Regions from separate parts of the Bradyrhizobium sp. WSM1417 genome, predicted to be linked through region 1. Evidence: riboswitches for the same ligand, from Rfam matches in the RefSeq annotation. Region 1 holds a riboswitch; the other holds the start of a gene.
What was found. A riboswitch is a leader RNA that binds a small molecule or an ion and turns the genes downstream of it on or off. The one in region 1 is predicted to bind cobalamin.
Positions count from the first base shown of each region.

Region 2: linked by a shared signal. The riboswitch ahead of BRA1417_RS39740 (hypothetical protein) and the one ahead of BRA1417_RS44840 (TonB-dependent siderophore receptor) in region 1 are both predicted to bind cobalamin.

Region 1 is NZ_KI911783.1:3,930,073-3,934,451, forward strand. It holds gene cobT (nicotinate-nucleotide--dimethylbenzimidazole phosphoribosyltransferase) at 1-969, shown strand, start outside; gene BRA1417_RS0118735 (histidine phosphatase family protein) at 970-1,542, opposite strand; cobalamin riboswitch at 1,616-1,818, shown strand; gene BRA1417_RS44840 (TonB-dependent siderophore receptor) at 1,935-4,283, shown strand; gene BRA1417_RS0118745 (PepSY domain-containing protein) at 4,295-4,379, shown strand, end outside.
Region 2 is NZ_KI911783.1:1,931,042-1,935,420, reverse strand. It holds gene BRA1417_RS46165 (cytochrome-c peroxidase) at 33-407, shown strand; gene BRA1417_RS46160 (cytochrome c peroxidase) at 322-732, shown strand; partial or broken gene BRA1417_RS39740 (hypothetical protein) at 1,536-2,602, opposite strand; cobalamin riboswitch at 2,704-2,904, opposite strand; gene BRA1417_RS42305 (4Fe-4S binding protein) at 3,036-3,239, opposite strand; gene BRA1417_RS0109335 (EAL domain-containing protein) at 3,836-4,379, opposite strand, start outside.

The DNA of each region.
Region 1 (4,379 bases):
ACGAAACCGACCGGCGCGCTCGGCCGGCTCGAGCAGCTCGCGATTGACCTTGCCGGCCTGCAAGCAACCGAGCAGCCGCGCGCGGCGCGGGTGCCGATCATCATCTTTGCCGGCGATCACGGCATCGTCGCGCAGGGCGTCTCGGCCTATCCGCAAGAAGTGACCATCGCGATGCTGGCGAATTTTGCCTCCGGCGGTGCCGCGATCTCGGTGCTCGCGCGTGAGTTGGGCTCTAACCTCGAAGTCATCGACGCCGGCACGCTGGCGCAGGAGGAGATGGCTGGGATCGTGACCGACAAGCCGCGCAGCAGCACACGTGATTTCAGCGTCGAGGCTGCGCTCACCCCCACAGAGCTGGCATTCGCCTTCGAAGCCGGCCGACGTGCGGTGACGCGCGCGCAGGCTGCGCAGCCCGATCTTCTGATCTTCGGCGAGATGGGCATCGGGAACACCACGACATCGGCGGCGATCGCGGCCGGCTTGCTCGGCGTGAGCGCCGCGGAGATCGCGGGCAGCGGCACCGGTATCGACGCGGCCGGCCGTGCGCATAAGGCGCGGGTGATCGACGCTGCGATCGCACGCCATGGCATTGCGGGCGCTTCGCCCGAAAAGATCCTGTGCGCCGTCGGCGGTCTCGAAATCGCGGCCATCTGCGGTGCAATTATCGCGGCTGCACAGCGCCGCATTCCCGTGTTGATCGACGGCTTCATCGTGTCGGTGGCGGCACTGGCGGCGGCGCGGCTCAACCCCTCGTGCCAGCCGTTCCTGCTGGCCTCGCATCAATCCGCCGAGCAGGGACATCGGCTGGTGCTGCGCGCGCTGAATGTGCAGCCGCTGATCAGCCTCGATCTCAGGCTCGGCGAAGGATCGGGCGCGGCCATCGCGCTGCCGCTGGTGCGGTCGGCTTGCGCGCTCCACAACGGCATGGCGACCTTTGCGCAGGCCAATGTGCCGGATCGTCCGGCCTGATTAAATCATCGGCTGATTGACGCAGACGACGCGCCAGCCGGTCGCGAGCCGGTCGATCCGGGTCAGCGACAGCGGATCGATCACAAAGCGGAGCGCCGCTTGTGGCGTCAGATCCAGCGCGATGCACAGCGCCGCCCGGATCGTGCCGGAATGCACGACGAGCGTTGCGGCCCCGGCGCCGATCTTTGACAGACCTAACCGGACCCGCCCGACCTGATCCTCAAAGCTTTCGCCGCCCGGCGGCCGTCCGCGCGCCGGATCGCTCCAGAACTGCGCATAGGCCTCGCCACCGGTCGCGGCGAGTTCGTCATGCCGACGGCCGGTCCAGTCGCCAAAGTTCTGCTCGCTGAATTCGTCCAGCTGCACCGGCTCGAGACCCAGCGCGCGGGCCGTCTCGACCGTGCGCCGCGACGGGCTCGCATAGCTCGCGGCGTCCCGCGGCAGGCGGTATCGCAGAGCCTCGAGCTGCGCGCGAGCGCCGAGATCGGCCGGCGCGTCGGCTGCATGGATCGTCCCCGTGACGCCATCGACGGGCGCGTGCCGTATCAGCCAGAGGAAGGTCTCGCCTTCCATGCTTATCTCCAAGGGAAATTGGTCGTTGTGGCAGTAACGCCGCAACTGGCACATTGACTCTGTCTGGATCGTAATCCTAGATGCTTGCGACGGTTTCCCCGATAGGGGATGAAAAGGGAATGCGGTGCGGGGACGTTGTCCCCAATGCCGTGGCTGCCCCCGCAACTGTAAGCGGCGAATCTTGCGTCACATGCCACTGGGTATCTCGGTCCCGGGAAGGCGACGCAAGGTACTGACCCGCGAGCCAGGAGACCTGCCGTCAGCCGTGGTCACACGCGAAGATGTCGGTCGGGGAGTACAGACATTCGGCTTCATCGGAAGGCTTACAAGCTGGACGATGGGACCCTGGTTCGCGGTGACGTGCCACTGACGTCACTCCGAGGTCCAAGACCGTGTATTCCCTTCGTATCGTACGATCACGCCGTTTCCTACTGGCATCCGCCGCTCTCACATCTTTCGTCGCCATCGACATGCCAGCGGCCTTGGCGCAGCAGGCCCGCGAGCCACTGCCGCCCGTCGAGGTGTCGGCGCCACAATCACGCAGGCAGGCCAGCCCGGCCGGACGGGACGCGCAGAGCCCACGCCGCGCAGCTGCGCGGCGGCCAGCGGCCGCATCGATAGCGCCCAAGCCTGTTGTGCCGATCGCGGCAGCACAGACGCCGCTCAACACCAATGCCGTCGCCGAAAGCGCCTCGCGCCTTGGCCTGGCTGTGCGCGAAACGCCGGCGACCGTGGAGGTGATCTCGGCCGCGACCATGCGCGAGCAGGGCTACCGCACCGTCTCCGACGTCGCGCAGGGAGCGGTTGGCGTCACAGCCGGCGACAATCCGGCCGAGCCTTCTGCTTTCTCGATGCGCGGCTTCACCAACAGCCAAATCAACACGCTCTACAACGGCATCAAGATCGGTCCGCAAAACATGACCTCGCGGATCACCGACACGGCCAACCTGGAGGCTGTCGAATTCCTGAAGGGGCCGGCCTCGTTGATGTCGGGCGAGGGCGCCGCCGGCGGTGCGATCAACTTCGTCACCAAGCAGCCGCACACCGGTCCGATCCGGAACGAGGCGGACTTCTCCTGGGATTCGCTGAACTCGTTCCGGGCGCATTACGGCTCGGGCGGCAGCACCAATGTGCAGGGGCTGGACTACCGCTTCGACGTCAGTCGTTCCTCGCTCAACGGCTTTGCCGACGACACCAACACCAGGACGCTCGACGTCTCGGGCCAGCTCAACTATCGCATCTCCGACAGCCTCAAGGTCTGGGGCGCGATCGAATACCGCGAGGATCGCTCGAAAGCCTATTGGGGTGCGCCACTGGTGCCGATTGCTTTCAGTGGTTCGCACGCGACGACGGGGATTGTTTCCGGCACTTATTTCAACAAGACCGATCTTGGGGCCGTCACGATCGACGACCGCACCTTCAACACCAACTACAACGTCCTCGACAACAGGAACGTGGCGAAGGAAGTGTGGCTGCGTGGCGGTTTCGAGCTGAAGCTGGCGCCCGACCTGACGCTGAAGAGCCAGGCCTATGGTTATGGCGCAGAGCGCACGTGGTTCAACAACGAGGTCGAGGCGTTCAATTCCGGCACCAACCTGGTCGACCGTGAGCGCTTCTATGTCGCGCACAGCCAACGCTTGGTCGGCAACATCACCGACCTGATCTGGGATGCGAATATCGCCGGCTTTGACAACCGTTTGGTCACGACGTTGTCCTCAAGCTACCTTGATTTCGTGAGGCCGGGCGCCGCAAATTTCCCCGGCGATTCCGTCTCGCTGGTCAATCCCGATCGCGGCTATTACGGCTTGCTCACGACTAAGCAGCAGACCGCGCGGATCGACAACGAAGCTCTGTCGTTCGAGGACCGGTTGAAGATGACACGGACCTTTGCGCTAGTCGGCGGCCTCCGCGTCGAGCATATCGGGCTCGACCGCAATTCGACCGACAAGACCGGGCTTGTGAACGCGGCTTTTCCGTTCTCGCAATCCTGGGTCCCGACGACGGGGCGTATCGGCTACACTTGGGAAGCCGTTCCGGGCCTGACTTTCTTCAGCCAGTACGCCACCGGCGCCGACATCGCAGCCAACAACATCTTCCTGCTCAATCCGACCGATCCGCTCAACCTGACCACCGCACGCACCTACGAGACCGGCGTCAAGCACCTGTTCTGGGACAACCGGGCGGAGTGGTCGTTCTCGGCCTACGACATCCTGCGCAAGAACGTCTATGCCGCGGCCGGCGGCATGCAACTCAACCTCGCCGGACGGCAGGAGTCGAAGGGCGTCGAGCTGGCCGCCTCGGTCCGCCCGATCGATCCTCTGCGCATCTGGGGCAACATCGGCTATGTCGATGCGCGCTACGCCGACTACGATTTTGTCGGCGGCTCGTTCTCCGGCAACACGCCGCCGAACGTGCCGCGCGTCGTCGCCAATGCCGGCGCGTCGTACCGTTTCTTCACGCCCTGGGCGGTAGAGCTCGGCATCACCGGCCGCCATGTCGGCGACCGCTACAACACCGATGCCAACGTGGTGACGCTGAAGGCCTACACTGTCGCGGACGTCTATGCCTTCGTCGACATCCCCAGGTCCGTGTTCAACGCAGTCGACCAGGCCCGCCTGACCTTCCGGGTGCGCAACATCGCCGACAAGCGTTACGCGATCTGGGGCGATCCGTTCTATCCCGACCAGATCCTGCTCGGCGCGCCGCGCAGCTATGAACTCTCGGCCGCATTCAAATGGTAGGACGCTGATCGATGATGCGCGCGATCGTCCTGCTGCATCGATGGCTCGGGATCGCGTTCTGCCTGCTGTTCGCGATGTGGTTCGCGACGGGAATCG
Region 2 (4,379 bases), 2.0 Mb from region 1:
CAATCACGCATGAAAAGATTCAGCTTGGCAAGATGCTGTTCTTCGATCCGCGGCTATCGGCAAGCGAGATCATCAGCTGCAATACGTGCCACAATCTCGCCACCGGCGGAGTCGATGCCGGTCCGACCTCCGTCGGTCACGGCTGGAAGGTCGGCCTACGTCGGGCCCCCACCCTCTACAATGCAGTGTTCAATACGGCGCAATTCTGGGACGGACGCGCCGTGGACCTCAAGGCGCAAGCCACCGGCCCTGTGCAGGCGAGTGCCGAAATTAATGCGACTCCGGATCATGTGCTCGACACCTTGAACTCAATGGCAAGCTATGTCGACTTGTTCAAAAACGCTTTCCCGAACGAAGCGAGACCGGGTCACCTTCGAAAACTTTGCAAAGGCAATCGAGGCTTTTGAAGCAACTCTCATTACGCCTGCGGCCCCATTCGATCAGTATCTGGGGGGCAATACACATGCTCTCAACGATCAGGAGAAGTCAGGCTTGGCGCTGTTTATGGAGAAGGGGTGCTCCACCTGCCACAATGGAATTAATGTCGGTGGACAGGCCTATTTCCCATTCGGCGCGATGAAAAAGCCGGACCCAAGGGTGCTTCCGGACGCCGACGGGGCCGGTTCGCGGTCACCAAGGCGGCCGCCGACGAATATGTCTTCCGCGCGGCGCCGTTGCGGAACGTCGCCTTGCGAGCCCCTTACTTCCATTCGGGTCAGGTTTGGAATCTGAAGCAAGCTGTTGCCTGATGAGTGAATTCCAGCTCGGCGCCAAGCTTAGCGATGAGGAAGAGAACGATATCGTAGCGTTTCTAAATTCGCTGACCCGGCGGCTGCCTAAGATCGAGTATCCGATACTACCCACGCGTACGAACACCACACCAGAGCCTTCTATAGACAAATAGGTTAACGCACCGGCCCCATGCGTTGGCCTCCAGATGCGGTGCAACGACCCTGACCGATCTCGTGCACTAAAAAAACGCCCGGCCTCCTCGGGAGGCCGGGCGAAAGTCACGCCGGAGCGACGCTGCTTTATGAATCGCACCAGCTTTCGTCGGTAGGGAGGACTACCGGCGATCGATTTACGGCGAGGGCATTCGCCGTCAAACAACGAGGAGCGGAGATCGCTCCGCGCGAAATCTGGAGCCTCTTGCCTTCCACTCCTGTGGGAAATCTCAGGACTTGACCACCACTCGCCCGCTGTCCGGTTGGCAAGGCAGTGCCTTGCTCAAGCTGGGATCCTTCGCGCAACCGGTTTCGGTGCCGTGCCCTGAAACTCAAGCCGCCGTTTGCTTGGCGCAGCAGCATCCCCAAGCACCAACAGCGCTCGATTATCTTTCCCGAGCATCGTGCCAAAGCGCCAATTTTCGTATGACATTCCGTAAGGGCGGTAAAATTGATTGTTATGATGGCACACATCCACGCGATGGATAAATGAAACAGTCGGGCTGCGGTTCGCGTACAGCGTTAATGACTATGGAATATGTCACCTGATCGGCACGAAAGTTCCTTGATCTTCTGAACTGAGAACGCCAGCTACGTCTTCACATTGGGATCGAGATCGGTCTCTAGCTCAATGTCGATCGGAACATGAAGCAGCGAGCAGGAGGGAGCAACCTGAACACGGTCCCTACCCAGGTTTTGGACCAGAGGGGCAAGTTGGCGGAGCAGCGGCGGAAGATTGGAGCGCCACACGTTGCGACCATCGACGACGCCTAGCGAGACCACGAGATCTCTAGGAGCTGTGGCGACAATTGTGTCCAACTGGTCGGGCGCCCGAACCAGGTCCACATCAAGCCCGGCAACGGGCAAGGCCAAGGTTGTTTCAAGATTGTCGCCGATAGCCCCGAAATAAGTGGCCAGCATGATTTTAAGCGCCGGCACGGCCTTTGCGAAATGAGCATAGGCCCGGCGGACAGCCGCCCGAGATGCCTCATCCAGGTCCATCACTAGGGATTGCTCATCGAGCTGAACCCATTCAGCACCGCGCGAGGCTAGTTCGCGGAGAACATCGACATAGACTGGGAAGAGTCGATCAAGCAACGACAACGGATTGAATGCTGGATTTGAGCTTTTGCCGAGCTTCAGGAAAGTGACTGGGCCAACCAGGACGGGGCGCGTCTGCTAGCCGAGACTTTTTGCCTCCTCATACTCCTCGATCGGCTTTCGGGAGGAATACTTAAAGATTTGATCCTGGTGAAATTCCGGCACCATGTAGTGGTAGTTGGTATCGAACCACTTCGTCATCTCCTGCGCGGCTACGCCAGGCCCATGCTGAGCGTGACCACCGTCCTGAGCGCCACGTGCCATGGTCTTGAGCGACACAGGACAGTCGGTCCAGCCGTATACGTCGGGAATGGCACCGACCATTACGCTAGTATCGAGCACATGGTCGTAGAGCGAGAAGTGATTTGAAGGAATGACGGTCGCGCCGCGGGATTTCTGCCGTGCCAATTCGCGGCACGAAGTCCACTTCCCGCCTCGAGGAACTCGGCTGCGCTGGACTTTCCCGCCCAGTAGCTCTCGAGCGCGAACTTGAGCTCGCGTCGTGGGCCGATGCGTGACGTCCCCAGTGTGGCAACGGGAAGCGACCGAATAGACATAACTTAGACCCCATGATTGGGGGCAAAGGCCATGTCGGACGCGTGCAGCGAATGTCGCGTGAACGACAGCTGCTAGGCGCACCACCGGGACACCCCGCCCGTGGACGATATCTTGTCGAGGCAGGTCTCCTGGCTCGCGGGTCGTCGCTGCTGTCCGGCCTTCCCGAAGCCGCATGGCTTCAGTGACTTCGTTGGACAGCGGCTCGCCGTTCACAGTTGCGGGGACAGCGCTGGGATTACACCGGCTTCCCTCTTAGCTCCGGATCAAACGAAATCCGGAGACCACGACTTCCGGCATTATGCGGACGGGGATCGATGCGCCAACCTACCGAGCCTGGCTGCGATGTTGCCCAAGTCATTGCGAGCCGTACTAGGTAGGCTATGACGATCTGAGGCGAAATCGAGCGATGAAGGTTTCTCGACACGGGGCTGGCTATGCTGCCTTAGACGGGACACAGGTGTCAGGCACCGGACAGACGACCGCGCATTGCGGCGTGTCGCAATGGCCCTCGCACTCCGTACACTTCTTGGCGTCGATAACGTAAATGTCACGCTTGAGGCTGATCGCCGCGTTGGGACACTCGAACTCACATGCACCACAAACCGTACATTGCGAAGCGACGATCTTGTAAGCCATACCTTCCGACTCCTTTGGGCGAACGATGCGATTCGCGATCCCCTTCAAGGGCCGTGCCAAACAGACGCGCTCAATGCTGGGCAATTCGCGCAATTGTGCTGCCCGGGTCTGAGACCATGTTACATCTGCGACAGCAACAGGCCGTCTCAATTTCGAGCTATACGAGCCCTCGCACCCTGCACGAGAGCCAGTCGCGACTCAACCAGTGCGCGCTTCCAGGTTTGTCTGTCACGGCAGCGCGGGACCAACCGAGGCTCGACGATTCCGAACCGGCGGCGCGACTAAAAGCCGCGAGCCAACGCGTCTACGCCGGATCTCGGCAGACCTTCGGTCACACGCCCTGACCGGAGGTTTTTTGCAAACCTCGCTGATGGCTGCAACGTTATCTCCGCGGAACTGGCTGAGACTGGCCAAAAACAGTCTGTGCTACAAAACGCTCCGCGTCGGCGCTTCGGAGAGAAATGAAGTTGCGCTGGGAGGAGCGACACTGGCTTTGCAAAGTGACCGCCTATCAGCACGCCTGGTACAGTAGGCGCAGCAGTGCGGACGAGCGCTGGTCCGCTTTGCCTGGCCGTGCTTAGCCACCTGTCGTGCAACTATTTTGGACGAAGTGGAGGAGGGCTGAAGGATGATTGTGCAAATTGCTTCAGCGGCATGGCCTTTCCGAACAGATGGCCCTGCGCAAGGTCGAAGCCGAGTTCGGTCACAGCAATCAGGTCGGCCTCGCTCTCCACACCTTCGGCGACAGTGCGCACACTGTACTCTTTGGCTAGATCAACGATATGGCGGCACACCGTTCGCTTCAGGGCCCCATTTCCGCAACCAGAGATGAACTTCCGGTCTACTTTCAACTTCATGAACGGGAATTTCTCCACCCCCATGAGCTGCGGCCAATTGGTGCCAACATTGTCGATTGCAAGGCCAATGTTGTGAAAGCGAACCTCACGCGCGACCTCGATCAGGAGATCTAGGTTCTGGATGGCCTCCTTGCTCGCGATTTCAATCGTCAAGCCGCCGAAATCCGGGTGCGACGGCATGCGCTGACAGAGATCACGTACCCCCTGCGGGTCAATCAGGAATGCGGCCGGGAGATTGATGGAGAGATCGATCGAAGTTTGGTGCTCCAGAAGATAGTGCCAA